DNA from 2 places in the Peribacillus sp. NPDC060253 genome. Region 1 is predicted to be linked to the other one. Evidence: riboswitches for the same ligand, from Rfam matches in the RefSeq annotation. Region 1 holds a riboswitch; the other holds the start of a gene.
The links. A riboswitch is a leader RNA that binds a small molecule or an ion and turns the genes downstream of it on or off. The one in region 1 is predicted to bind glycine.
Positions count from the first base shown of each region.

Region 1 (11,520 bases):
AATTCAACGATTAATGCACTATGTTTTTTCGCAAGATTGGCAGATTAGAAAAAAATTTAAAAAGGAACAGAATATGAATCTGTTATGAAAAAAATCTATATCTTGCACCTATTAAAGAAAGCGCTTACACGAGTGGGGTCATTCTCCCAGTACCTAATTATTTAACCCATTGAAGGATTGACCCTTTAGTCAGGAAAAAATCATAAATAGCCTATAAAACTAGAAAGTGGGAAATCGCATGCAGGAACAAAAGTTAGAGAGAGGCCTAAAAAACAGACATGTACAACTCATCGCTATTGGTGGGGCAATCGGAACGGGATTATTTCTTGGGGCAGGAAAATCTATTCATTTAGCAGGACCATCAATTTTATTTGCTTACATGATTACAGGCGTCATTTGCTTTTTAATCATGCGCGCACTTGGAGAATTACTCTTATCCAATTTGAACTATCATTCTTTTGTTGACTTTGTAAGAGAATATTTAGGTAATATGGCAGCATTTATAACTGGGTGGACCTACTGGTTTTGCTGGATTTCAATTGCAATGGCAGACTTAACAGCAGTTGGTCTTTATACCCAGTATTGGTTTCCCTCTGTACCACAGTGGATGCCAGGATTATTTGCGCTTGTCATTTTGCTATTTATGAATCTTGCAACCGTAAAACTTTTTGGCGAAATGGAATTCTGGTTCGCATTAATTAAAGTCATCGCTATTCTAGCACTAATTGTTATCGGTATTTTCATGATTATTAAAGGCTTTTCCACAGATTCAGGCGTAGCCAGTTTCACGAATCTATGGAGCCACGAAGGAATGTTCCCAAATGGAATAAATGGCTTTATCCTCTCATTCCAGATGGTAGTGTTTGCGTTTGTTGGTATTGAACTTGTAGGACTTACAGCTGGTGAGACAGAAAATCCAGAAAAAGTTATCCCAAAAGCAATCAATAATATTCCTATTCGGATAATAATTTTCTACATTGGCGCACTTATTGTCATTATGAGTGTTTATCCGTGGAACGCAATCATCCCATCGGAAAGCCCATTCGTCCAAGTATTCGTGGCTGTTGGTATCGCTGCGGCTGCTGGTATCGTCAATTTTGTCGTCCTAACATCAGCTGCTTCAGCATGTAATAGCGCAATCTTCAGTACAAGCCGGATGGTATACTCACTTGCCAAAGATAAAAATGCACCTGTGCCATTTGCAAAACTTAATGCCCGTAAAGTACCTGCCAATGCATTGGCCTTTTCAACTGTCGTCATTCTAATTTCCGTTGTATTGAACTATTTAATGCCAGAAGGAGTATTTACGTTAATTACAAGTATTTCTACAGTATGTTTCATTTTTATTTGGGGAGTTACTGTCATCAGTCATTTAAAATACCGCAAAACAAGGCCAGATCTAGCGAAAATGAACAAATTTAAATTACCACTTTATCCAATTTCTAATTATTTGATCCTTGCTTTCCTAGTGTTCGTACTTGTTGTGCTTGCCCTTTCGGAGGATACTCGTGTTGCCTTGTTCGTAACTCCTATTTGGTTTATTATGCTGATTGCGATTTATAAGATGCGGAAAACGGAGGTAGATCATTCGAATCAGAGGAAGGCAGCGGGAAATTAAGTGGCAATCTGCCCGCATTAATAAGCAACCATTAAGATATCTGAATGATCATATTTTGATGAGAAAAAGATTATTTTAGAATAGTTTTGTTAGCGCTTTCAAAAATGCTTGACATAATTAGCCACAACTACTATTCTAAATTTACCAAATTGAATAAGCGGATGACAGTTGTGGGAGAGTGCAATGCGACACAAGCCACCGAAGGAGCAAGTTCCAAAAAGACCCTTGGAACAAATCTCTCAGGTAGATGGAACCACAACTGGACGCACCTCTGGAGAGCGCGTATAAACATGTACGCCACCAAAGGGGAAAGGTTCTATTAAAAATGGAGCTAAACTCTCAGGTAAAAGGACAGAGAAGGGTAGAGAACGCTACGTTACCCTTTTCTGTCCTTTTTTGCGTGCAAAAAAGGTAGTAAAGCATACTGTTTTTAACAGTCTTCATAGAAAAGTAGCTGTAGCGGGAAAGAGGTTTTAGGTCTCGAATCATACTAAAACTCAGAATAAGTAAAAAATGTCTAGGAGGAAAATAAAAATGAGTTTAAAACAAAATGATTTAACTATTTTTGAAGCGATTGAGAAGGAAGGACAACGTCAACATCAAACCCTGGAATTAATTGCATCAGAAAACTTCGTTAGCCCAGATGTATTAGAGGCAATGGGAAGCGTGATGACAAATAAATATGCAGAAGGTTATCCAGGAAAGCGCTATTATGGTGGATGTGAATTTGTCGATGTGGCAGAACAAGCAGCTATTGAACGCTTAACAAAGCTTTTTGGTGCCAAATATGCAAATGTTCAGCCTCACTCAGGTGCACAAGCCAATTTCGCAGTTTTTTTCGCACTGCTTCAGCCTGGTGATAAAGTGATGGGAATGAACCTTTCACATGGTGGCCACTTAACACATGGAAGTCCAGTCAGCGTTTCAGGAAAATGGTTTGAAGTGGTGTCCTACGGAGTTAAAGAAGATACTCAATTAATTGATTATGATGAGTTGGAAGCAATGGCAAAGAAAGAAAAACCTAAATTGATTATTGCAGGGACAAGTGCTTATCCAAGAACGATTAATTTTGCACGATTTAAAGAAATTGCCGATCAAGTTGGTGCAAAACTTATGGTGGATATGGCTCATATAGCAGGGCTGGTAGCAACTGGTCTTCACCCATCTCCAATCCCATATGCAGATGTTGTGACAAGTACTACTCATAAAACATTGAGAGGACCGCGCGGGGGTATCGTTTTAACAAACGATGAAGAAATTATCAAAGCGATTAATAAATCAGTGTTCCCAGGAATTCAAGGCGGCCCACTCATGCACATCATTGCAGCAAAAGCGGTTGCTTTCAACGAGGCTTTACAACCAAGCTTTAAGGAATATACGAAACAAGTCATTGAAAATGCTGCAACACTTGGCGAAACATTAAAAAATGAAGGTGCAGCCCTTGTTTCTGGTGGAACAGATAATCATATTGTCCTTTTAGATTTGCGTCCGTGGAATTTAACAGGAAAAGAAGCAGAGAAATTATTAGAAGAAGCGGGCATTACCGTTAATAAAAATACGATTCCATATGATCCAGAAAAGCCATTTGTTACGAGCGGTATCCGAATGGGAACAGCAGCTTTAACGACTCGAGGCATGAAGAAAGAAGAAATGGTGAAAATTGGTGAAGTGATTGCAACTGTTCTAAAGAGTAAAGGAAATAAAGAGGTTCTTGAGAAAGCAAAAGAAATAACAAAAGGGATTTGTGATGTTTATCCGTTATTTCAACAGCCAATTACTGTGTAAGAAAAGGGGTAGCTCAATGGAATTATTCCTTTGCTGAAACCTGCATCGGCCATGGCAGCTGGGACAATCGTTGAGTTAAAAGGCGGATCGCCACAGCAAACCGTGAATTCGACAGCCATTGCGATGAAGTCACTTTTAGGATTGGTTTGTGATCCAGTCGCAGGACTTGTTGAAGTTCCTTGCATCAAGGGGAATTCGATTGGAGCCTCGATTGCATTTTCAGCGGCCGACATGTCTCTAGCTGGGATTGAAAGCCGCATACCTAGTGATGAGTTAATTGAAGCCATGTATAAGGTAGGAAATGATATGCCAAGGACCCTTCGAGAAACGTCAATTGGAGGCCTGGCGATGAAAGAAACCGGTAAACGGAGAAAGAACATTTATTTTACAAAAAATCATAATCGGGGGTAGATCATGGGTACTGAAACAGCATTAAAGCAAACACCGCTTTTTGAAGTATATAAAAAGTACGGGGCAAAAGTTATTGATTTTGGTGGCTGGGCTCTGCCAGTTCAATTTACCAGCATTTTAGAAGAGCATGAAGCTGTTCGAACAGAAGCAGGACTTTTTGATGTTTCTCATATGGGAGAAGTACTTGTGGAAGGGAAAGATGCCGAGAGTTATATTAACTACCTTGTTACAAACGATGTAACAAAGCTTAGCATCAATCAAGCACAGTATACCGCAATGTGCTATCCAGACGGCGGAACGGTCGATGATTTATTAGTTTATAAATTAGGGAATGAAAAATATTTACTTGTTATTAATGCCGCAAACATTGAGAAAGATTACGAATGGATGAAGCAGCATGTAAAAGGAGAGATGGCGCTCCAAAATATTTCGGAAGACATCGCCCAGCTTGCGATCCAAGGTCCAAAGGCAGAAAGCATTTTGCAAAAGTTAACGGAAATAGATTTATCAGAAATTGGCTCTTTTAAATTCGCCCAACATGTCAGCATATCCGGGATTACCGACATACTTGTATCCCGTACAGGTTACACAGGAGAAAATGGATATGAACTTTATTTAGCAGCAGACAAAGCGGTAGTACTCTGGGAGAAGTTATTAGAAGCAGGAACCACGAATGGATTACAACCATGTGGACTTGGTGCACGGGACACGCTTCGGCTTGAAGCACGTCTTGCACTCTATGGCCAAGAACTAAGTAACAATATCAGCCCGCTTGAAGCAGGAATCGGCTTTGTCGTAAAGACGAACAAAGAAAGTGACTTTATCGGAAAATCTGCACTTACAGCACAAAAAAAAGCTGGATTAAAACGAAAATTAGTGGGGATTGAAGTAACAGGCCGGGGGATTCCGCGTCATGGTTACAAGGTAATTTCTAAAGGTGGAGAGGAAATAGGTATTGTTACATCCGGAACACAATCACCATCTTTGAAGAAAAGCTTAGGTCTTGCTTTGATATCAGCAGACCAAGCTGAAGTGGGGGCGCCGATAAAAGTGGAAATCCGTAATAAAATGATTGAAGCCGTTATTGTTAATGCACCATTCTACAAAAGATAAGTGGAAATAATATTTTAATAGAGTTATCGTGTAGTTTTCTTAGTTGATGTCCGTTACCTTGCATGCAGCCCGAAATCGACAACCTGCTATGAGTAAATTACCTAAAATATATTCAGAATTATGTGAATAGTAAAAAAACGAAAAGGGGAAAATACAATGACAAAAGTAATATCAAGTTTACGATATAGCAAAGAACATGAATGGGTGCAACAATTAGAAGGAAATCGTGTACGTATTGGAATCTCTGATTATGCACAAAAGGCACTAGGTGATATCGTCTTTGTTGAAAATCCAGCGATTGATGATGAAGTAACTGTCAATGAATCGATGGGAACGATCGAGTCAGTTAAAGCAGTTTCCGAACTTTACTCACCTGTTTCAGGTACGGTAGTTACTGTAAACGAAGAGTTAGAAGGCGCTCCAGAGACGATTAACGAGCATCCATTTGAAGCAGGGTGGTTAGTCGAAGTAGAAATGTCCAATCCAGAAGAGTTAGATTCACTTCTAAACGAAGATGAATATCAAGCATTTACTAATGAAGGAGAGGAATAATATGACAGCCACTTATAGATACCTTCCTGATACGAAACAGGACCAAGAGGAAATGCTTAAATTTTTAAATATTTCTTCTATAGATGAGTTATTTGAAGATATTCCAGCTGAAATTAGCCTGCAGGATGAGCTAAACATTCCAGAGGCGGTTCCTGAACCGCTTCTTTTAAAAAAAATGAATCAGCTTGCTACAAAAAACAAAAATGCGAATCATTACCCAACTTTCCTAGGTGCGGGTACATATGATCACTATATTCCAAGTGTAGTAAATCATATGATTTCACGTTCCGAATTTTACACAGCTTATACACCCTACCAGCCGGAAATCAGTCAAGGTGAATTACAAGCGATTTTTGAATTTCAAACGATGGTTTGTGAGTTGACAGGAATGGATGTGGCTAACTCTTCCATGTACGATGGTTTTACATCGCTTGCAGAAGCTGCATCACTTGCCGTTGCATCTACAAGACGTTCAAAAGTGCTTGTATCCAAAGCGGTACATCCTGAATCCCGTGCTATTTTACATACAGTAGCTGGAGGTCCGGGGTACACAGTTGAGGAAGTAATTCTTGCTGATGAGGTTACAGATTTAGGGAAGCTGCAAGAACAAATTGATAAGGATACTGCTGCCGTAATTGTTCAATATCCAAATTTCTTCGGTTCGATAGAGGATTTAAAAGCAATTAAGAAAATGGCGGAAGAAAAAGGTGCCCTTTTAATCGTAAGCGCCAATCCTCTTGCACTAGCACTCTTACAAGCTCCTGGGAAGCTTGGGGCAGATATTGTGATCGGTGATATGCAGCCGTTAGGAATCCCGATGTCCTTTGGCGGTCCACACTGCGGCTATTTTGCGGTAAGTAAGAAACTCATGCGCAAAATCCCAGGACGTATTGTAGGGCAAACAGCAGATGAAAAAGGACAACGTGGATTTGTGTTAACACTGCAAGCGCGTGAACAGCATATTCGCCGTGATAAAGCCTCATCCAATATTTGTTCCAATCAGGCATTAAATGCTCTTGCCTCCTCTATTTGTATGACATCACTTGGAAAGCAAGGGATTCGTCAAATGGCACAGCTAAACATTGAGAAAGCTGATTACATGGCGAAAACTTTAGAACAGAGGGGCTTTACCATAATCAATGAAGCACCATTCTTCAATGAGTTTGTTGTCGGGCTTCCTCGTCCGGTAAAGGAAGTCAATACAAAACTTCTTAAGGCGGGTATTATCGGTGGATTTGATTTAGAAAGTGATTACGGCTTTGGAAATCAAATGCTGCTAGCTGTGACTGAGCAGCGAACAAAAGAAGAAATTGACCAATTTGTTGATGCTTTGGAGGCGATTGTAAATGGTTGAATATAATGAGTTAATTTTTGAAATAAGTCGTCCAGGACGTGTAGGTTCAAGTATTCCGGATAGTGACGTTGACTATGTTGATATAAATGACAAATTTCCAAAGCATTTAATTCGTGACGAACCGGCGGAGCTCCCAGAAGTATCAGAGTTGCAGCTTGTCCGCCATTACACAGCGCTTTCTAATAAAAACCATGGGATAGATAATGGATTCTATCCACTGGGTTCTTGTACGATGAAGTACAATCCGAAAATAAATGAAGATGTGGCACGTTTGGAAGGCTTTAGCCGCATTCATCCATATCAGCCCGTTGAAACAGTACAGGGTGCATTAGAAGTTTTATATGAATTACAAGAAGAGCTAGCTGTCATTACAGGAATGGATGCTGTAACTTTACAGCCATCTGCTGGGGCTCAAGGGGAATGGACAGGTTTAATGATGGTTAAGGCGTATCATGCTCAAAAAGGTGAAACGAGAACGAAAGTACTTGTTCCAGACTCCGCGCATGGTACAAATCCTGCAAGTGCAAGTGTTGCTGGTTTTCAAACGATTACGATCCCATCCGATAAAAATGGATTAGTTGATCTTGAAGCATTAAAGAAACATGTGGGACCTGATACAGCTGCACTAATGTTGACAAATCCGAATACCCTTGGACTTTTTGAAAAAGAAATTGTGGAAATCGCTCAGGTTGTTCATGAAGCAGGGGGCCTATTATATTATGACGGAGCGAATGCTAATGCCATTTTAGGTAAAACAACACCAGGTAAAATGGGCTTTGACATCGTGCATTTAAATCTTCACAAAACATTTACGACGCCTCATGGAGGTGGTGGTCCAGGGGCAGGCCCTGTCGGTGTGAAAGAGAAACTTACTCCTTACTTGCCAGTGCCGCATATAGAAAAAGAAGGTGATAAATATGTGCTGAATGCTAAATATCCGCACTCTATCGGAAGGGTAAAAGGGTATTATGGAAACTTCGGAATTCTCTTGCGGGCGTATACTTATATTCGCACGATGGGTCCTGAAGGGCTGCGCCAAGTATCTGAAAGTGCCGTGCTTCATGCTAATTACCTTCGTAAAAGATTAGAGCCATATTTTGAGGCGCCATATTTACAAATTTGTAAGCATGAATTTGTCCTATCTGGATCTAGGCAGAAAAAGCTGGGTGTAAGAACACTTGATATGGCAAAGCGTCTGCTAGATTTCGGCTACCATCCGCCGACCATCTATTTCCCGTTAAATGTTGAGGAATGTTTGATGATTGAACCGACAGAAACAGAGTCGAAAGAAACACTCGATGCTTTTGCGGATGTAATGATTCAAATTGCCAAAGAAGTGGAAGAAAACCCAGGTGTTGTTTTAGACGCACCACATACTACGGTCATTGGGCGATTGGATGAGGTCCAAGCAGCTAGACAACCAATCTTGCGTTATTCCAAAGAGGATGTAGTAGAGGAAGAAACAGTAAAGTCATAAATGAATGATTGAACATGAACCACCAGGGATGAAAATAAAGAGAAGAATCTCAAATCTCATTATTTCATTCATGGTGGTTTCATATAAGCTCGTGTAAAAAGGATGACAAAAAGAACCAAAATGTCAGAGGAACGGAGAAACTCAATCGGTCTTTTTATAGGCAATTGAATAACCTCTTTAAGCTAAAATTACATATGCTCATAGGAGTGAGAAATAAAATGTCCATCAGTAATCTTCGTAAACCAGAATGGCTTAAAATTAAATTAAATACGAATGAACAATATACGGGCTTAAAGAAAATGATGCGTGAAAAAAAGCTTCATACAGTTTGTGAAGAAGCAAGATGTCCTAACATTCATGAATGCTGGGCGGTCCGAAAAACGGCGACTTTCATGATTTTAGGAAGTATATGTACACGAGCTTGCAGGTTCTGTGCAGTTCAAACAGGACTACCATCAGAGCTTGATTGGGAAGAGCCTGAACGTGTCGCAGAATCAGTAGAGCAAATGGGTTTAAAGCATGTTGTGATTACCGCTGTTGCTCGTGATGATTTAAAAGACGGCGGAGCAGAGGTATTTGCGGAAACTGTAAAGGCAGTGAGGCGGCAAAATCCATTTTGCAGTATTGAAGTTCTCCCCTCCGATCTGAATGGGGAATATGACAACTTAAAAACATTAATGGATGCAGGGCCAGACATATTGAATCACAACATTGAAACAGTAAAACGTTTATCTCCAAAAGTTCGTGCACGTGCAACATACGAACGTTCACTAGAGTTTTTAAGGCGGGCAAAGCAAATGAATTCCACTATCCCGACGAAATCAAGCATTATGATTGGCCTAGGAGAAATAAAAGAAGAAATTATGGAAACGATGGATGATCTTCGTGCTAATGATGTGGACATTATGACTATTGGTCAATACTTGCAGCCGACTAAACGACATTTGAAGGTCGAAAAGTATTGGAGTCCAGAAGAGTTTGAAGATCTTAAAAACATTGCCATGTTAAAAGGGTTTAGTCATTGTGAAGCCGGTCCGCTTGTTCGCTCCTCGTATCATGCAGATGAGCAAGTCCGTGCAACTAAGGCTAACGCGTAATCATTTTTCAATAATCCATTAAGAAAGGGGAGAATCAGTTGATAGTCAAAATAACAGAGGCAGCCATGAATAAACTGAAGGAAATGTCACGTAAGGATACGCAAATTCCTCGCATTGACGCTGATATTGCCGGCGGCTGCGGGTTGTCGGTGAAGTTCTCCCTCGTATTGGACGAGCCCCGCAGAAACGATACAATTATTGAATATGAGGGAGTTCACCTTAGATTAGATCTTTTTACAAAACGCTATTTAGATGAACAGACACAAATTGATTATTTAGAAGATCATGGCTTTATTGTTGGAGAAAGATTTGCATCCAGTGCATGTGCCATTGAAATAATTTAAAGAATCGTTACGGCTGACCTATTAATAGAATGGATCGTGTTTAATGAGTTGTTTTTCTTACACTATCCATATACCCATGTTTATAAAACCAAAAGGGGGAAGTATTTGATGAATCAAGATTATGACGTTGTTATCATCGGCGGCGGCACCGGTGGATATGTTGCGGCCATTCGTGCGTCTCAATTAGGATTAAAAACGGCAGTCGTTGAACAAGGTAAACTTGGTGGAACTTGCCTTCATGCAGGTTGTATTCCAAGTAAAGCATTATTAAGAAGTGCAGAGGTATATTCGAATGCAAAGAATGCAGATAAATACGGTGTTATTGTACCGGAAGTAGGACTGGACTTCTCAAAAGTACAGGCCAGGAAAGAAGAAATTACTGAACGCTTATTTAAAGGTGTACAACATTTAATGAAAAAAGGGAAAATTGATGTTCTTGAAGGTAAAGGAAGTATTTTACAGTCGAAGGATGTTTTAGTGAAATTGAATCATGAAGAAGGGGAAATGATATTAAACCCTCGAAATATTTTAATAGCAACAGGATCTCGTCCAAGGACATTACCCGGCCTAGAGGCAGATAGCGAATATGTGATGACATCGGATGAAGCGCTACAAATGAAAGAGCTCCCAAATTCCATCATTATTGTCGGCGGCGGTGTTATTGGAATAGAATGGGCTTCGATGCTTATTGACTTTGGATTAGAAGTGACTGTGATAGAGTATGCCGATCGCATTTTACCGACGGAAGATAAAGATATTTCAAAGGAAGTACAGCGACTAATGAAGAAAAAAGGTGTGAAAATTGTAACAGGGGCAAAGGTGCTTCCAGAATCGTTAGAAAAAGGTGAGGGTGTCTCTATTAAGGCGGAATATAAAGGAAAAGACACGACATTTTCAGCAGAAAAATTATTAGTATCTGTCGGAAGATTACCAAACATAGAAGGCATTCACCTTGAAAATACGAAAGTTGAAGTCGAACGTGTTATTCAAACAAATGAGTATTATCAAACGGATGAGCCAAACATTTATGCAATTGGAGATGTAATTGGAGGATTGCAGCTTGCCCATGTTGCTTCACATGAAGGAATCATCGCAATTGAACATATGGCAGGAGAAAACCCTGTGCCACTTGATCCATCGCTTGTTTCAAAATGCATATATAGTAGCCCGGAGATAGCTAGTGTTGGACTAACAGAAGAGGATGCGAAGGAGAAAGGGTATCAAGTAAAAACAGGGAAATTCTCCTTCCGTGCGATTGGAAAGGCACTTGTTTTTGGTGAATCAGACGGTTTTGTCAAACTTGTTGTTGAAGAAGAGTCTAGTAAGTTGTTAGGAGCGCATATGGTCGGACCTCATGTAACCGATATGATCTCAGAAGCGGGTCTTGCACGAGTATTAAATGCAACAGCTATGGATATTGCGCATACGATACACCCTCACCCTACATTAGCGGAAGCAATTGGGGAAGCTGCCCTAGCTGTATATGGTAAGGAAATACACGCCTAGCTAAAAAAAATGTAAAAGAATAGAGGCGAACAACCTTCCTTCATAGTGGGAAGGGAGAACATTCTTATAGGTGGGAGAAGCAAGGCATTAAGTATCAGGTAGTATATTTCCTCTACTTTAAGCACTATGAAAATTGAAGATATGAAGGTGTGAAAGGAAAAACGTCTGACAGTAATTTTTAAGGTTCTATCGCCCGCCTTCACCGTAGTTCATGTCGGCTAGAATTGAAATTGTAGTTACAGTATTGTTCGGACCCCGAAAGC
Region 1 is NZ_JBHXAS010000115.1:1,788-13,307, reverse strand. Features, by position in the region: gene ACFWE9_RS21700 (amino acid permease) at 239-1,618, shown strand; glycine riboswitch at 1,880-1,983, shown strand; gene glyA (serine hydroxymethyltransferase) at 2,153-3,403, shown strand; partial or broken gene ACFWE9_RS21690 (L-serine ammonia-lyase, iron-sulfur-dependent, subunit alpha) at 3,446-3,814, shown strand; gene gcvT (glycine cleavage system aminomethyltransferase GcvT) at 3,818-4,927, shown strand; gene gcvH (glycine cleavage system protein GcvH) at 5,084-5,479, shown strand; gene gcvPA (aminomethyl-transferring glycine dehydrogenase subunit GcvPA) at 5,481-6,833, shown strand; gene gcvPB (aminomethyl-transferring glycine dehydrogenase subunit GcvPB) at 6,826-8,310, shown strand; gene lipA (lipoyl synthase) at 8,529-9,407, shown strand; gene ACFWE9_RS21660 (iron-sulfur cluster biosynthesis family protein) at 9,446-9,751, shown strand; gene lpdA (dihydrolipoyl dehydrogenase) at 9,860-11,257, shown strand.

Region 2 (17,924 bases), on a different contig from region 1:
GCAATGGATGCGATAATATCTGTGGTATTGTTCAAACCATCCGCTTTTAATGCCGCAGAGTCACTTATGTAACCTATAACCAGTTTTAAGATAGATAGACAAATATAAGCAATTATACTAATGATTGCACCACGTTCGCCTAATTTGAGGTCATTATATTTTTGTTCTTCCATTCAACTTCCCCCCACAATTAAGTACATGAATATAATATCAATTTTAAATTGGGTGGGTCTATAGCAACCTTTTTGTACCGTTTTATATAAGTAAGTAATAGGTAACTATGTTGCATAGGGGAAACTGTCTGAAAAGAGTAAATATATGAAGTTTTTAATAAATCAAAATCATTTGAATGATGTTCCAATATATATTTTTCACTTTTTTCTTAAGGTAAGCCACTTGTTAAACTTTAATAAATTTTATCCAAGACCAACGAATTTGAAAGTTACAACACGTTTGAACTTTGTTTGTTCCAAAAAAAAAGGGTTGTACAATTTGGACGTTGATTGGAACGTAGGGCACTCGCTTTCCGCGGGCGGTCCGCCCTCGGCTTTCGCCTGCGGGGTCTCCCTTAGACGCGCTTTTCTAAGCAGGAGTCTCGTACCTTCCGTTCCAATCAACTTTGTTTTAACTTTTAGATAGAACCCTTATGCCTAGAGTATTTTGGTTTTAAAATAGAAGTATTAAAACTTGAGGTGATAAGGATGCTTTCTAAACATGATTCTATTCAGCGGGATCAACTTGAAATGATTACTTTAGATCAACTGGTGCCACCGAACCATTTGGTTCGTAAAATGGAGGCCATTGATTTCACTTTCATTTATGACTTGGTGAAAGATATGTATTCAGAGGTAGGAGGGCCAATTGGACATGGAAGGTCCAAAAATGGCCTAACATATTGGGTTCGTAGAGCACCAATCTCTTAACTTTAGGCGAAAATTCAAAAGGGATTTCAAAAGGGGTTCGGAATTTTTTAATTCCGAACCCCTTTTGTCTACAAACTGAGGGCTGCCAACGCAACCCTCACTATTTATTAAAAAGCACTCCTGTATGTAGGAATGAAGTTTTTCGGACAACTCGTATTCTCTTAGGTATATATAATATTATACGTGGATTTAATCACACTGTTTGGATATTGTTTCATTTCAACTAAATCTAATTTAAGACAAGGCTTTACGCTTCCAAATAGAGGTATACCTTCACCGATAATGACTGGATTCACTTTCAGCACCAATTGATCAATGAGTTTATGGTTGATTAACGTTCCAGCCAGTTCTCCTCCCCCACATAACCATAGCTTACCGGTCCCTTGCTGTTTGAGGTTTTCAATAAATGCTACAGAGTCACCTTGGATGAGCTCTACTTCCTCGTTCGATTCGAACTGAAGGGAATTTGAAAATATATAATGCTTTATCCCTTTATAGCCAGGTTCACCCGGCTTAGCTCCAAAATGAAAACCAAACTCATATGTTTTTCTCCCCATCAACACTGCTTCATATTGCTGAATATCGGATAAAAAATCCGGGACATGTTCCCCTTCAAATAAGAAAAGTGATTGATTAATATTCCCATCTACAATCCCTTGGTCCGCAATGAAATTGTCTAATGAGACTGCAACATGATAAACCAATTCCGCCACTTTGTCATCCCTCCAAGTACATTCTATTCGAGCGCCATTCATGGCTTTAGTAGAAAACTTGTATCATATAGCCATATCCATTATTTTTTTTATGTGGTCTTCTTTTGCTTCAATATCCACTTGAGTACTTAGGTATTTATTCAATCTAAGGAATTCTGGGAACATACCTCTCATCGTTTTCATGATTTCATTTGAATTACGGCCACAATCCCAACCTGTCAAAAGGAATAATTGCATTTCATTTAATTTACTTCTTTTACCCTCGATTTTCGTCCATACCCCATAGGGCCCATCTACATGTTCTTCCATTTCCATATACCAACCAGACACAATTAGCCACCGTATCCTATCAAGATTAGAAAGTGCATAAAATATTTCCTCCCTCATAACAGCTCTGTAAGTTTCATGAATAAAAGCAAGCAGCTTTCCTCTCCAATGCTCAACTTCATCTGGTGACGGTTTATAAACTAGTTTTCCTGATTCCTGAATAACATAACTCATCATATTAAAAGGATCATATAGTACTTCAACCTCTTTTAACCAGATGGATGGTATAACTTCCTCAGGTAATTGATATCAGCTATCCACTTTTACAAAGGTATCATAATGAGTGATGACATACGGTGAAGAAGGATTGTAGTCTTCGTGAAATGAAACAGTTCCCCAGTTATTGGCCCTATTTCTTTTTCCCTTTAAAAAATCCGCTATCCGTTCTGGCATGACAATGGTGTGCAAATCTATATCAGAGTAATTATCAAAATTTCCTTTTGGTAATGAACCGGCTAGGTAAATTGCCAAAACATTAGGATCTGCTGATAAATCCTTTAATGCATTATTCAATAGAATATCGCGATGTTTTGGTAAATGCATCTCTTTCTATATGTTTACTGACAAATCCCACACATTAAAATCATCCCTTTCTTAGAAAAACCTACAAAACTATATATTCGTGGGGCAGGAAAAAAATCCCTTCTCCCTCTGAATTGTCCTATTGAATAGTAGTCGTTTCTTAGCATCTGAGAAATTTGCACACCTTCGCCTTTTTACATCGCTGGCTTCCATTCTGCTTCTTCCCGATAATGGGTTTTAAGCAAGATTTCCTTATAGGAAAATGCTGTATCCATGGTCTAACCGATGTGGTATTATTTTGAATATTAGGATAGAAGGAGGCATCATTTCATGTTATTTGCAAAAACACCTGAACCACCCTACTACGCTTGTATTTTCACTTCCCAAAGAAGCGATAAAGATGCCGAAAGTTACAACTCTACCGCAGATTTCATGGATGAGCTTGCCGCTCAACAAGAAGGCTACTTAGGAGTCGAAAGTGTGAGAGATCAAAACGGAGTAGGAATTACTGTATCCTATTGGAGTTCCCTCGATGCCATTAAGCTCTGGAAAGAAAATGCCGCCCACAAAAAAGCTCAAGAAAAAGGTATGAAAGATTGGTACTCGTCATACACAACCCGGATTTGTAAGGTTGAGAGAGATTATACAAGTAAGTAAAAATACTAAGATTTCATGTACTTGCATGACTTTTTTATGATTTTCACTATATAAAAAGACCGCTTTTTTAGCGGTCTCAGACTGTAGACAAACTCGAAGAAAAGCTAGTTTGCCTGTAGTTTTTTCTATAATAAACGTTCCCATTGATTTCAGAAATCTGCTCCCTTTCCGCCGACTGTCTGCCAAGCCTCCTCGCCGCAGGCGTCTGTGGGGTCTTGGCTAGTCAGTTATTCGGCAAGAGTGTCGCAAAATTTCTTCAATCTATTGAGAGGGTCTTAAAACAAAAAAACTAGAGTATAACCTAGTCTTGTTTTAAAATCTTGGTTCGGGATGAGACTGTTCAGTATCCCCTTATATAGACAAAAGGGTTTCTATCTAAATTCCAAAACAAAGTTGATTAGAACGGAAGGTACGAGACTCCTGCGGGGCAAGCGCGTGCCTGGAGTGAATATCAACGTTCAAACTTTACGAACCATCAAAAAAAGTAAAAAACATAACCAAGTTTTCATTTAAAATCATGATAATGAATTAAAGGAAATATCATTAAGATCCTCTTTTATTAGTGAGTACATATATAAATCATCGAATTTGCCACCAGTATATTCATAATGCCTCAGCAATCCTTCTCTTCTAAATCCTCGTTTTTCCACTAGTTTTTGGGATGGGTGATTTGTAGGTTCAATTAAAGCTTCAATCCTTTCCAGGTGAAAGTGACGATACCCATACATAACAACGGCTTCCAACGCTTCCCTAGCAATGCCTTTTCCCCAATGTTCTTTATTTAATTCATATCCAATTTCAGCTCGATGATGTTTGGTGACCATATTAAGAAAACCACAGCTACCTATAACCTTACCGGAATCTTTTAATGTAATTCCCCATCTAATTCCCGTACCTTCTTGGAATATAGATTCGTACCACTTAATTTCATCCCATACGTCATTTACTGTTTGGCATGGATCTAATCCCATTGGCTTCACTACATCCGTATCAGATAGATATGTAAACATATCACCCGCGTCTGCTTTTGTAACTTCCCTTAAAATCAATCGCTTTGTTTCAATAAACGGAAATTCTTTCCCCATCCAATTTCCCTCCTCTAATGTCCCCTTTTTCATATTTTACTGTTTCAATCATTACCTAATTAAAGCCGATAATCAACGATTTATAGATGAAAGAATAAATGTTAATAAAAAAAATGCGTCCCTACTTTCGTTAAATTCGGATAATAATTAATAGGATAGTTGGTTTATTATGGGGGCTAACTGTCATGGGTTGTAAGGCCGTTGGAAAAGAATTAGGAATTAATCATACGGAAATATACCTGAATTGGGCGAGGAGGAGAGGGTATAAAAAATAGCTGAAGTAGAACTTTTAAAGCTTACTTAACTCAAATTCATAAAAGGAAAATTTGCGTCAGAGAAAAGGAATTTTTACATATACAATGGATGTTTAAAGCACACAAGTCGATAAAATCCGTAGGAAAAGGAATTGCTTATTTACACAAACTTATTGACGGTCCCTGATAGTGAAAAGCAGCCCTAGGCAATTTTAATATATGAAATGAAAGTATCATCCGTTTTTTCACGTGCTCTTTAAAGCATGTTGTCGGAAATACCAATACTAACGACGGAACTGGCTTGCTGCTCACGGGCAAATCGGCAATGCCATCCGAAACCGCAGCCCAAATCAAGTACACTCTTATTTCGCAGCTCTGGTATTAGCTCTTTTAATACAGGCCATTCCCCCGCAGCTTCAACTGTCCTTATACGAAAACACTGCTTGTTTCCCTACCCCGCCATCTAAATTTCAAATTCCTTTAAATAACAACTCTTCATATTCACTTTTGACAATTTGTTGTGATTAAAGCGATCAACAAGTTAAATTGTACGAATTAGGTCTTATCTCCTAATCCCTTTTAAAAGAATAAGTCTTTTTTACTCATCCTTAATAAGTTATCAAGAAGATAAGCAAACTATACCATATTGCGCCTTTAACGGACTCTCCCTACCTAGGCATAGTTTTCCACAAATGATCTAGGTAGTTAAAAAAGAATAAATATATAAACCGTTATTCTTAAATGGCTTGATCAAAATTTATTGGGGTGAGTGTTTTATGAAGATGAAAAAGGCATTTATAGGTCTATCACTCTTATGTTTGATTGTTCCTGGTATTGCCAATTCGGCAAATTCTTTAAGCGACCGAAGCAATATCCTGGCTGACTGGAAATTTACAAAACAACATGTAAAAAGTGGCTCAATCGATAAAGGTAATTTAATTATTGAAGATACAAGCAAACATGGAAATGATCTAGAGTTGGTGACGATAGGTGATCCGGCCTCGCCTGAATTAAAAAATATGCTTCAATGGTCTAAAGAAGATTATTATAATCAAGAAAAAATGGATAGTTTGAAATTCGCTAATTATGAAAACGCCCCATCAGGAAGATATTTCAAAACAAAAAAGGATGCACCTATAAATTCTGAGAAATTCAATCATGGATTCACCATCGAGACAATATTCAAATTGCCAAGTAATTTAAAAAGCAGTATGGGCATGTTTTCAAGACAAGGACAGGCTGCGGCACTTAATAAAATGGAAGGGGAGAAAAAAATTCTTTCTGCATTAACTGTTTCCAGTGATCAAAAAATTCAATGGTCAAGCCATCCATCCAACCTACAATATAATGTAAGTAATTGGTCTCGTTTGTTAAATCCTGATGAATGGTATCATTTGGCTATAGTTAATGACGGTAGCACGACGACTTTAACTTTGAATGGCGTTAGTGATTACGGAAAATCAGAAAAAGTTATAGGCATTGCAGCTATAAAAGGTAAAGGCTGGAACATCGGTGCATCTCAGTGGGGAAATAAATTGGGAACACTATTTGCAGGAAATATCCAGGAAATACGGATTGCTAATAAGGCATTGACAGAAAAAGAATGGCTTGTTCAGGATGCTCGTGACGATGAACCATTCGAAGGATCAAACAAATCATTGCCCTTTCTAACGAATAAAAAGAATTATAATTTTCTTTTTGTTCCAGATACCCAGAAATACGCAAGCCAAAATCCCGAGATTTTCAATAGCCAAATGAATTGGATTTCCAAGAATACGAAAAAGAACAATATCATTATGAATACATTCGTTGGGGACATTGTCGATAGTGATTCAGAAAAACAATGGCAGATTTCCCTCGGAGCCATTTCCCTTTTGGATAAAAATGAAGTTCCATATATGATGGCAGCAGGTAATCATGACTATGCTGATGGAAATCCTTTTTTAACACATTATGGTCCGCAACGATTTGTGAATAAAAAATACTATAAGGGGTCGTCCCAATCTGGATATAGCTCTTATGCAATTGCTAAGGCAGGAAGTTATGAATACTTAGTCTTGATCGTAGATATGAAAAATCTGCATAAGGACTTAGAATGGTCAAAAAAGGTTCTAGATCAGCATAAAGATAAACCAACCATCCTTGTCTCACATGATATTATTTCCCCAGAGGTTAAAGGTAATCAAGTCATAGCCGCCGAGTCGTCTAATGGCCGACTGATCTGGGATGAACTTGTGAAGGATCACAATCAAGTGTTCATGACGGTTAATGGACATTATTTTGGGATAGCACATCAGGTAAAACAGAACTCAGCAGGGAATGATGTCATTCAAATGCTAGTCAATTACCAAGCGAATTATCGCGGGGGAAATGGTTGGCTAAGACTTGTGGAATTTAATGAAAAGAAAAACAAACTGCTTTTCCGTACCTTTTCCCCATTTGTCAATGAAATGTCTAAAAAGGAAAAAACTTATATTGATTATAAATTTTTAACAGGGGAAAATAATTCATTTAAATTGGATTGGGATTTTAAAAATAGATTTAACTTTAAGTAATTTGAAACACAAGGAAAAAAATCGAATTCCCCAGGTATCCTGAACAATCAATCAACCTGGGTTCATTCCTTTTATGTGGACTACTCCACCCTTTTTGTTGAGTCATTCAAGCTGTCATGCATTAACATCATTTTTTTCCAAAACCTGATACCAGTTGTTAATTACTATTTATAAATCGGCATTTTCCAAGGATTTGGAAGGATGAACGATCATCCCACATAAAAAAGGTGGAATGCTGTGAAAATTGAACATTTCTTCAAGTTGGTTTAAACTGGTCTTGCTAATCAAAAAGACGCTGGTAGGTGGATTCATGAAGCGGATGCCCAAACATATGTGCAGTGGCAATCCTGCTGCAACGCAGCAGCATGGGCTGTGAAAGCAGCTTTGCAAGCTTCCCCCACACTTAATTCTCCCATGTGTTACTTGCTTTTATCGCTTTTCATGGCCGATCAACATGCGGCTATTTTTGTTCGAAATGCGATCTGTACAGTCTGCAGCCCAGCTTGTGGCTATTTGATGATTTATCATGTCAAGCAGTTCTTCGATGATTCTTTCATATCTGCTTCCATGAATATATCTAGTCTTATTTATAAAAAGCCCTCAAAAATTCCCGGTTGAAAAGACCCTGAATTTTCATGCAGCTTTTTTCATTACTGATTTGTACTTTCCGAACCCATTAACTACAAGAACCCCTAATATCGCAATCACACCTCCAATGACTGAAAGAGTACTCGGCACCTCTTGCAGCCATAGCCAAGCGATGAAAATGGCTATTACAGGTTCAATATATAACAGACTAGAAACGGAACTGGCTTTTCCTAATGATAGTGCAATTGCCCATGTGACATAACCGATGGCCGCAGGGAAAATACCAACAAAAATAGCTGATAAATGCCCTTCCATTGTAGCGTGTTGCATGTCTTGAAATAGCCCAGGAACAAATATAAAAAAGGGTATCGTACCAATCCATGTGAAATAAGCTGTCAATTCAATCGGATTATAGCGGCTAAACAGAGGCTTTTGGAAAACAAAAAACACCGCTGATGCAACAGCAGACATCAGCACTAAAAAGGCTCCTTCAGAAATATCCAGAGAAGGACCTGCAGTACCTAAAGTTATTAATGTGATCCCTGTGAAACCTATTCCTAAACCAATCCATCCGAATAGGCCAAGGCGTTCTTTTAAAACGATAGAAGCGATGATAGCGATGAAAACAGGTGCTGAACCAATCAGCATTCCAGCAGTTCCCGCCGAAACGGTCTGTTCCCCAAACGTCACCCCAATATGATAAATACTAATACCAATTAATGCAAGGATCGATATCCTCAATAAATCCTCTTTTTTCGGGAGACGAAATTTCACTCCAGGCCATAGAGCATAAAGGACAAAAATCCCTGATGCTATAAGATAACGAACAAGTACCAAATGTCCAGCTGAATACCCGCCATTGAGGCTTGCACGAATAGCTGCGAATGTAGATCCCCAAATAATAACTGTAATTGATGCCAATAAAAATGCCTTAGTGTTCAAAACCTATTCCCCCCAACCATTCACTATAACCTGAAGGTAACATGGATATGGGAGAACTTCAATAAAATTTCCATCTTGCTGTGAAGTGAAAAAGTAAAATACGTAACTAGCGTACATTCTTTGGGAAACCATCTGGGCTTGGAACGGATCGATCAGGTTTTGAAAAGCATGCTAAACAAAAGGTGCTTCGTATCAGAAGCACCCAGAATGTCCAAGATATAGATTACTCGAAATACTTCTTGAGACTTTTTACAATGTAATCGTTTAAAATAACGATTACATTCCTATATAAATTAACTATTCTCTGTTTTCAATAAAGGGCCCATTTGGGTTATTGTAGGAAAATCAAAAAGATAAAGTTCAAAAGATTCCCGCAGGCATCCAAATAAAAAAAAACGAAATAACAACTCATAATCGTTATAAGAGGATGATAAACTTTGGATTATTTGATCAAGTATTCAGCGAAAATCTAGTTTAATTTATAATTAAAAGTGCCTTTATCACGGTCCTGTTCTATTCCATTGACGATTAATTTTCTCTGTTCATTTTCTGGGAGGTGGAATGTGACCTGATCATATGGCAATTTATAGGACCCTTTCTTATGAATTGTCACTTGAATCTCATTTTCTTCAGCTTCCATTTCAACATTAATGTAGGCAAATGTATGCAAATAGTTGTTTGTTAAACCATCATCTTCATATAATTTGTAAGAGGACTTTCCTTTTCCTTTAGAAGGAAATAATAAAAATCCCCTTTCATCCTCTTTCTTAGTTGCAAAAGTGACTTCTGCTTGATTGATTGGAAGTATTGATCCTGCTTTGGCTAGTATTGGCGTATAGGATAAAGGCGCAGGAATTACAACTGTTTGCCCTCCTTCATACCATTTTCCCGTATGAATGTCATACCACCCATCAGTATTCTTAGGTAAATAAACTTCCCGTTCTCTCTTCCCCTTTTCGACAACAGAAGCAACCAAGAGTGACTCACCTAGCATAAAGTCATCGTTTTCTTCAAAGGTAGTTTCATCATGTTCGAAATCGTAAAACGTCGGTCGGATGATAGGCTGATAGTTATTATAGGCTTCGTGCAGAGCAGTATATAGATATGGAATGATCTTTGTTCTAAATTTAATCAATGCCCTGATCGATTCCAGTGTTTCAGGATACATCCAAGGTTCATTAACTGTTTGGTCGTCATTCCAAGAATGTATAGTGAACCTTGGATGAACAATTCCATTTTGCACCCATCTCACGAACAACTCCGGTTCAGGAGCAGGACCCGAAAATCCGCCTACATCATGGCCAAAATTGTAAATACCTGATAAGCTTAACCCTATTCCCATCTTAATGTTGTATTTCAATGTTTTCCAACTGGTACGATTATCACCGGTCCATGTTTGCACATAACGATGCATTCCCGCGGAACCAGAGCGTGATATTAGATATGGGCGCAATTCAGGATTGTATTCTAACTGTGCTTCATAGGAAGCTTTCATCATAAGGAGCGGATGGACCGCACGAATTAGCTCAAACTCTTTATTTTTGCCAAAGCCTTGGCAAGTAGCGTCTTTGCTCCAAATTTCAAACTCATTATTGTCGTTCCAAGTTGAATCAATTCCATAATACAACAGATTTTCTTTTACTTGACCTTTCCACCAATCATACGTTTCTTTGTTAGTAAAGTCTAAATAAGCGCCGATATCATCCCAAAATTGTGCCATTTCAGGTTCTTCTGTCTTACTGTTTGTTATAAACATCTTTTTTTCTTTCAACTCATTAAATAATGGATGATCTTTTAATAAACATGGTTTAATATTTGCACACAATCGTACATCCTTATCATGAAAATTCTGTACCATCTTTTTAGGAGACGGAAATTTTGAATGGTTCCAATTAAACACATAACGTTTATTGCCGATTGATGTATATCCTGATGACAATTGGAACGAATCACATAATATATCATGTTCTTCACAAAGCTTTAGGAATTTATTTAACTGCACTTGCGCATCCGGAGCATCAGTGTAACTCATTGTCGATCCAGAATAGCCTAAACTCCATTTTGGTGGAAAGATTGTTTGCCCAGTTAACCACGAAAATTTGCGAGTGACATCTTTAACTTTCGGACCTGCGATAATATAGTAATCTAAATCACCATGTTCAGCTTGAAAATATCTGTATAACTCATGATAATTATCAAGCTCTGTACCTAATTCAAAAATAGAGCTGGACAAATTGTCGTAGAAAATTCCAAATGAAAATCCAGTTTTCTTCTGTCGTGTAATATAAAATGGAATATGTTTATAAAGGGGATCACTATATTCTGCATCGTAACCCATCGCATCAATTGTCTGCATCCGATAGCGCTTTCCATGCTTATCAACTGAGCCCGTTTTTTCACCTAATCCGAAATATTGTTCATTTAAATCGCGCTTTAAATAATGAACTATGTCCTGACAAAGTGAGCCATCAAAGTTATATGCCTGAGTTTGTCGATCATTCGCAAAGTTCTCCCACTCAGAATTATCACGATAAAACCAGCTGATCTTAAATCCATTTAACTTCACCTGAATCTTTATGAGTGAAGTTTCTACAATGAATTCATCTTCATCTTGTCTAAATTCATAATTTGGTAGTGAAAAACCGTTTGTATCCAAACGATCACGGCCCTCCAATGGAACATCAGCTTGTCCCGGTGCTACACTCCAGGTTTTATCAAGCTTTAATTTTTCTCCATCTGTAAATAAGATTCGAATGATGTCTTTTTCAAGCACCATAATTTTTGCATATGTGTTTCCATCTAGTAATTTAAAGTCAAGAATATTGTTATTCTCTTTAATGAAAGTAAACTGATAGTTCTCCTTAATGCTCATTTGATATCTCCTTCTCTGTGTGTATATTATAGATCAAATAGTATAAGATTAAGCTAACATCAGAGATGCTCTCTAATAATTATTTGATGCAAGAATAAAGTACTGCCTTTAATAAAACGCATACAAAAATAATTAAGAAACTTTTTCGTCACGTCTCCTCTTAGGTTTAGTTTAAGTCAGGCTGATTATCTTTATTTCTTTCTTTTAAGTCAGCTACAATTTTACTGTATAAATTATCTGTAAGATTATAGAAGAAAAATAGGATAATTAATCCAATAATATTGAGGGCTGCTGGAGCAAGAAATAACAGTCCTTTAAGACCTAACAGTGTATCTGCAGACTGTTGAATATTTGGAACATATCCAATAAGCCCTAGTGCTACCCCTGGAATAAAACCAGCGAGAGCCTGTGCAAGCTTTCGGAAGAAACTGTACGTTGAATAAACAATCCCTTCTGTACGTTCTCCTGAATTCCACTCATGATAATCAATAGAATCAGCAATCATTACCCAAGGTAGACCAAGTGCAAACGATAACCCAAAGTTTCCCAAAGAGAAAATAGTTAAAAACGTAGCCGTACTTGTTGGCAATACAAAATTCAAAACATCACTAGCAATGCAAACCATAAGTCCAAGCATGAAGGTATTTTTCTTACCAATTCTTTTTACCATTGTTGGAATGAACATTGAACCAACTACAGCGAGCCCAATACTTAAAAATGATAGCATTGACATAAGTTCCGGATTCTTTAAATTGTATTCTAAGTAGTACAATTGAACAGCGTTGCGAATATTGGATGAAGTAATCATGAACAAAGCTGCTAAACACAATACAATAAGAGGTCGATTTGAAACCAATGCCTTGAATAACGTAGACAGCGGAACCTTTTCATTTTTTGGTGCTCTAATAACATTTTCTGTTGTATTGTGATAGCAAATAAGATGAAAAAATATTCCGAATATTACCATCACAGATATAGCAACGATGTATCCTATTTCTTTATTAGCAAACTGAACTACAATCGGAATAACTGCCATTCCAGAAATAAGAAGTGCCATTTGACTACCAATTGCTCTAAATGAACCTAAAGATGCACGATCAATTGGATCTTGCGTCATGGCAGCAGATAATGATCCGTACGGGATATTAACAATTGAGTATGCTAGACCAAACCCCATATAGGTGATAAACGCCCACACAATCTTCCCATTATCCGAAAAGTCTGGAGCTAAGAATGAGATGACCGTCATTAATGCCAGTGGAACAGTTCCCCATAAAATGAACGGGCGGAACTTTCCTCGTTTTGAGATATTTGTTCTTGAATCTACAAATGCACCAACACTTGTATCTGCAAATGCATCGAAGATTTTAGAAATTAAAAACACCAATCCTCCCCAGTAAGCGGAGATTCCTAAAACATCTGTATAAAATTTCAGAAGGTATAACTGTCCCATATCAAACATAAGGCCGTTACCAATATCACCAAAACCGTAAGACAACTTTTCTTTAAAAGTGAGCTTTTTAGAAGCGGTGACCGCTGTCTTTTTAACCGGAACCACTGGTAATCCCATATAACCATCCCCTTCTTTCTCCCATATATAACCCCTGTATTGTAAACCTTTTCATAAAGAAGCAGAAATAGTGTTTATTTTAACCCTTAAGCACTATCACCCCCTTTGATACTTACAATATCTTTCATAAGCAAAAAGAGCATTCCTGTATTAACGCTGTAAAAAGTATTTCTCTGCATTGTAATAGGAAATATTTTCAATCAGTGTTTGAAGAAGCACATTATCGTTTGGAACCCTTCCTTGTTCTACCCATTTCCCGATTAGGCTGCATAGGATCCGACGGAAATAATCATGTCTTTCATAGGAAAGAAAGCTGCGAGAATCTGTCAGCATACCAATAAAATGACTAAGTAACCCGACGTTAGCCAAATCTTTCATTTGTTTCTCTATTCCATCAATGTGGTCGTTAAACCACCAAGCTGTACCAAGCTGAACTTTTCCTGGAACGCCTTCTTCATAGAAATTCCCCATCATGGAGGCTAATACCGGATTGTCTTTAGGATTTAAATTAAATAATACGACTCTTGGCAACGCATCTTCTTGGTCAAGCGCATCAAGAAGATGCGATAATCCTCGTGCGATGTTTGCTTCTCCAATTGAATCAAACCCTGTATCCGAGCCCAAAAGATTTTTCATTTTTGTATTATTATTTCGCATAGCCCCAATATGTAATTGCATCACCCATTGTTTTTGAGCGTACATTTTCCCTAGTTCTTTTAGAAGAAAAGATCGATACTTGATCAATTCTTCTTGTGAAAGCGACTCTCCATTCATACGTTTTGTAAAAATTGTTTCTGCCTCTGCTAGAGTTACTTCTTTATACTCCATGTAAGGAATATCATGATCGGCTGCCCTGCCTCCATTTTCATGAAAAAAGTCAACTCGGTATTGAAGTCCTTTAATTAATTCTGCAATAGATGTCACTCGTTGATGAACTACTTGCTCTAGATTCTTTAACCAATCTTGAAAAGTTGGACGTTCAATAAACAGTGCTCCATCAGGTCGAAAGGTTGGTACAACCTTTGTTTTAAACGTAGAATCATGGTTTAATAATTGGTGGTATTCAAGAGTAGATATAGGGTCGTCTGTAGTACCAATAAATTGCACATTAGATTTCTTAATAAAAGATTGCGGTGTAAACTCCGTATCTTGTAATTTTTTATTGCATTCTTCCCAAATTTCCAGCGCGGTATCGGGACTAAGTCTTTTATCAATGTCAAAAAAGCTCTTTAATTCCATATGAGTCCAATGGTAAAGTGGATTTCCAATTAAATATGGTACCGTCTGAGACCAAGCAAAAAACTTTTCCCAATCACTAGCTTCTCCTGTTATAAAATGCTCCCCTATACCATTCATTCGCATCGTTCTCCACTTGTAGTGATCGCCTGCTAACCATAGTTGAGTAAGGTTTTCATAATGTTTATTCTCAAAAATTTCTTTTGGATCTAAATGGCAGTGAAAATCAAAGATTGGCATTTCTTTTGCTGTATTTTTATATAACTGAACTGCTGTAGGTGTGGAAAGTAAGAAATCGTCTCCTAAAAAATATTTCATATTATTTTCCTCCTAGGGGAATAAAATCAAATTTATAAGATTAAAACTCTCAATGTAAACACTTTCATTTTTGGTTAATTTAATTTGTTCGACTAGTAAACTAATTAATTATAAGAAATAATTTATCATGTTTATAAAATTCAGTCAATTAAAATTCTTTAATTTAAGAGTCAATATTTTTCAAATGAAAATGCTATAATAAAGAACAATGTCAGTTAAGATTTGGAGGACACATTTATGCCTACTGGTGATGCAGCTTATATCAGGAAATTAAATCGATCTTTAATTATTAGTAAAATTGTAGAAGCAGGAATAATTTCAAGGGCAGAATTGTCTAAGATTACAACATTAACAAAAGCCACTATTTCAGTACAGATTGCAAGCTTAATTGATGAAGATATTATTATTGAGACACAGCAGGATCATTCAAAAGTTGGAAGAAAACCTATAATGCTATCTTTAAATGGAGCAGCAGGATATGCATTAGGTATTGATTTAGATTATAGTCAAATCTCTTTCACTCTTTCTAACCTTCTTGGTCATCCTGTTTCGTCAGATACTATTAAAATACATACGACAAGTTATTCGGATATCTTTGATATACTAGTTGAAAAAATTAATAAATATAAAAATGAATGCCTTAAGTCTAGATACGGACTTATTGGTGTAGCAATTTCAATTCATGGTCTTGTCTCTACAGATGAACTCATTCATTATATTCCTCGGTTAAACTGGTATGATGTGGACTTAAAGAATGATTTAGAAAAAGAGTTAAACGTTAACGTATATCTTGAAAATAATGCAAATCTTTCAGCTTTTGCTGAACGAGCCTACACATTTCATAAATCAGATAATTTGGTATGCATAACACTTCGATCAGGTATAGGCCTTGGTATAGTAATAAATAACAAATTATCTAAAGGACATGATGGCTATGCTGGAGAGATTGGTCATATGATTATCCAACCAGGAGGAGACCTTTGTGCTTGTGGGAACAAAGGCTGCTGGGAAAGATATGCTTCTGAGTCAATCTTTTTAACACAACTTTCTAAAGAAAAACAAGTTAGTACTATAACTTATAAACATATTGAAGAATGGCTTAATCAAAACGATACTGAACTACATAGACAAATGGAAAACTTCATCTATTATATTTCAATCGGTTTGAATAATATCATCAACATATATAACCCTGAAGTTCTAATAATTGATAGTGAATTACTTTCTCTATACCCAGATTCTATAAATGAAATTAAGAAAAATCTTTCTTCCTCCACAATTCATTATCGAGAATTATTAATATCCTCAATTGGAAAAAAAGCATGTGAATTGGGTGCGTGTGCATTGGTGATTAAGAATTTTCTTGAAATTACGATGCCTAACTTTGTATATCCTGAATCAATAGAACATATTCATTCACTGAATAATATGTCTGTCAAATAGTTATAGGTTAAGGATTCTTTCTCACAGAAAACTAGGCTGATGCTTTCCTAACAGCTATAAAAACCATAAAGCTTTAGTAAAAAAGCTTTATGGTTTTTATTCCCAGATATTTACTCTTAAACCTAAATTTTAGCTGCTGAACAGCCCTTAATCTAGAAGTTGAGATAAAGTCTCCCTTCAATAAGAATTTCCAATTCTATTATTTTTAAAAATTCACAAATAATCAATAACCCAAAAAAGAACGTACGTTTGACCACACTTACAAAAGAAGAAAAGATTCAATTAATGGGATTTGGTTCTGGTGCAAACATAATGTGAATTTGAAAAAACTAATAGGATTTCTAACGGAATGCTACTTTATGCGGTTAATCCAAACAGCTCGTGGATACAATTCACCTGATTTTGAACAGACTTCTCCCCTATCTTTTAACTACTAAATGGCTACAGGATACGCGTGGTTTTTTCCACTGTTATGACAGGCGTCTGGACACATACGATAAAGCCAATGCTTTCTTGAGAAAGCGTTTGGCTGCTTGTTTATCACTGAATTCACTTAGATAACATTAACCTTCGGAATCCACTGTACGATACAGGTACTATACTTGAAGGCAAGGGAATCGGAATATACATGGAAGAAAATGATAAATTCTGAAAGTTCATATCGGATGATTTTATGCTGTGGTTAGATGGCCTGGCATTTGATCAAAGGGGTTCTCTTATTTTTTTAGCAGTAACAGGCTGCATCAAATGTTTACACATAATCAAGAAAGTTATGCCTGGAACTACCCGTACAGGGAAAGCATTTGTCGGTGAAGATGTTAAACTCCATCTTCATTCCAGGTTAATGCACCAATGGACGGTATTTTTAGAGAGGCAAAGCCCGTTCGTTCATCTTGGCTGACGAAGTTTTCTGATGCGATCAACTCTAATGTTGGATGTTGCCGCTGCCTTTCGCTTTCAATTGCTTCAAAAATGGTTTAATCATTCTTCTGCAAACTCATTCTTATTTCCTCTTTTTTAGATAGCTGCTGCCACTCCATATCATGTTCCCTGTTTTTGCACGCAAAAAAGGACAGAGAAGGTAATGGCAACATTCCCTTCTCTGTCCTTTTACCTGAGAGTTTAACTCTATGCTAAAAAGAGTCTTCCCCTTAGGTGGCGTTTTATAAACGCTCTCTCAAGAGTTGCGTCTCATTGTGGTTCTTTACCTGAGAGATTTGTTCCAAGTTTTTTTGGGAACATGCTCCTTCGGTGATTGTACATTATTTACTTATGTGTTTTTTATGGAATCGCCTCTTTATTTATACCTATTCAGGAAACTAAGAAAAGATAACACGGAGGAAAATCACTTTATATCAGCAAATGCTTTCAAATTTAACAGACTAATGCTTCTTTATGAAGTTCTGCTCTTGATAATCGCTGATTGCAGCCTGGTTTTTCTCTTTTTCTTTTAAAACATAACTAAGCAAGTCTAATGAGAGGCGCGCTGCCACTTGTCCAGTTATTCCCGCATGATCGTAAGGAGTAGCTACTTCTACCATATCAAAACCGATTACTTCTCCTCTTTTTGCAATCCCATGGAGTATTTCGTTGACTTCATCATAAAGCAGGCCTCCAGGAGAAGGTGTGCCTGTCGCAGGGGCGATCGATGGGTCGAGGCCATCAATGTCCATGGTAATATAATATTTTTCACCTGCTGGAATAAGTTCCAGAACCTGTTCAAATCCCATCTTTCTCATTTGACGTGGAGACAAGATGACACTTCCGTATTCTCTGGCAGCATCGACATCTTCTTTTATACTGCTGCTGATTCCACGAATTCCCAATTGGAAAATCTTTTGAACATGATTCATTTCAGATAAGCGGCGGATGCAGCTTCCATGTCCAACCCGCATTCCTGAACGGTGATCTGCCCAGTC
Region 2 is NZ_JBHXAS010000078.1:5,096-23,019, forward strand. Features, by position in the region: gene ACFWE9_RS18490 (cation diffusion facilitator family transporter) at 1-173, opposite strand, end outside; partial or broken gene ACFWE9_RS18495 (IS5/IS1182 family transposase) at 702-857, shown strand; gene ACFWE9_RS18500 (dihydrofolate reductase family protein) at 1,085-1,636, opposite strand; gene ACFWE9_RS18505 (hypothetical protein) at 1,700-1,966, opposite strand; gene ACFWE9_RS18510 (nucleotidyltransferase domain-containing protein) at 2,213-2,476, opposite strand; gene ACFWE9_RS18515 (antibiotic biosynthesis monooxygenase family protein) at 2,816-3,142, shown strand; gene ACFWE9_RS18520 (GNAT family N-acetyltransferase) at 3,658-4,227, opposite strand; partial or broken gene ACFWE9_RS18525 (class I SAM-dependent methyltransferase) at 4,741-4,911, opposite strand; gene ACFWE9_RS18530 (laminin G domain-containing metallophosphoesterase family protein) at 5,258-7,036, shown strand; gene ACFWE9_RS18535 (hypothetical protein) at 7,317-7,439, opposite strand; gene ACFWE9_RS18540 (DMT family transporter) at 7,670-8,566, opposite strand; gene ACFWE9_RS18545 (glycoside hydrolase family 31 protein) at 9,036-11,438, opposite strand; gene ACFWE9_RS18550 (glycoside-pentoside-hexuronide (GPH):cation symporter) at 11,605-13,008, opposite strand; gene uxaC (glucuronate isomerase) at 13,159-14,562, opposite strand; gene ACFWE9_RS18560 (ROK family protein) at 14,800-16,005, shown strand; partial or broken gene ACFWE9_RS18565 (IS6 family transposase) at 16,442-16,601, opposite strand; glycine riboswitch at 17,098-17,197, opposite strand; gene speB (agmatinase) at 17,388-17,924, opposite strand, start outside.
Region 2: it holds a riboswitch for glycine, as region 1 does, so the genes downstream of both, ACFWE9_RS18565 (IS6 family transposase) here and glyA (serine hydroxymethyltransferase) in region 1, are expected to answer to the same signal.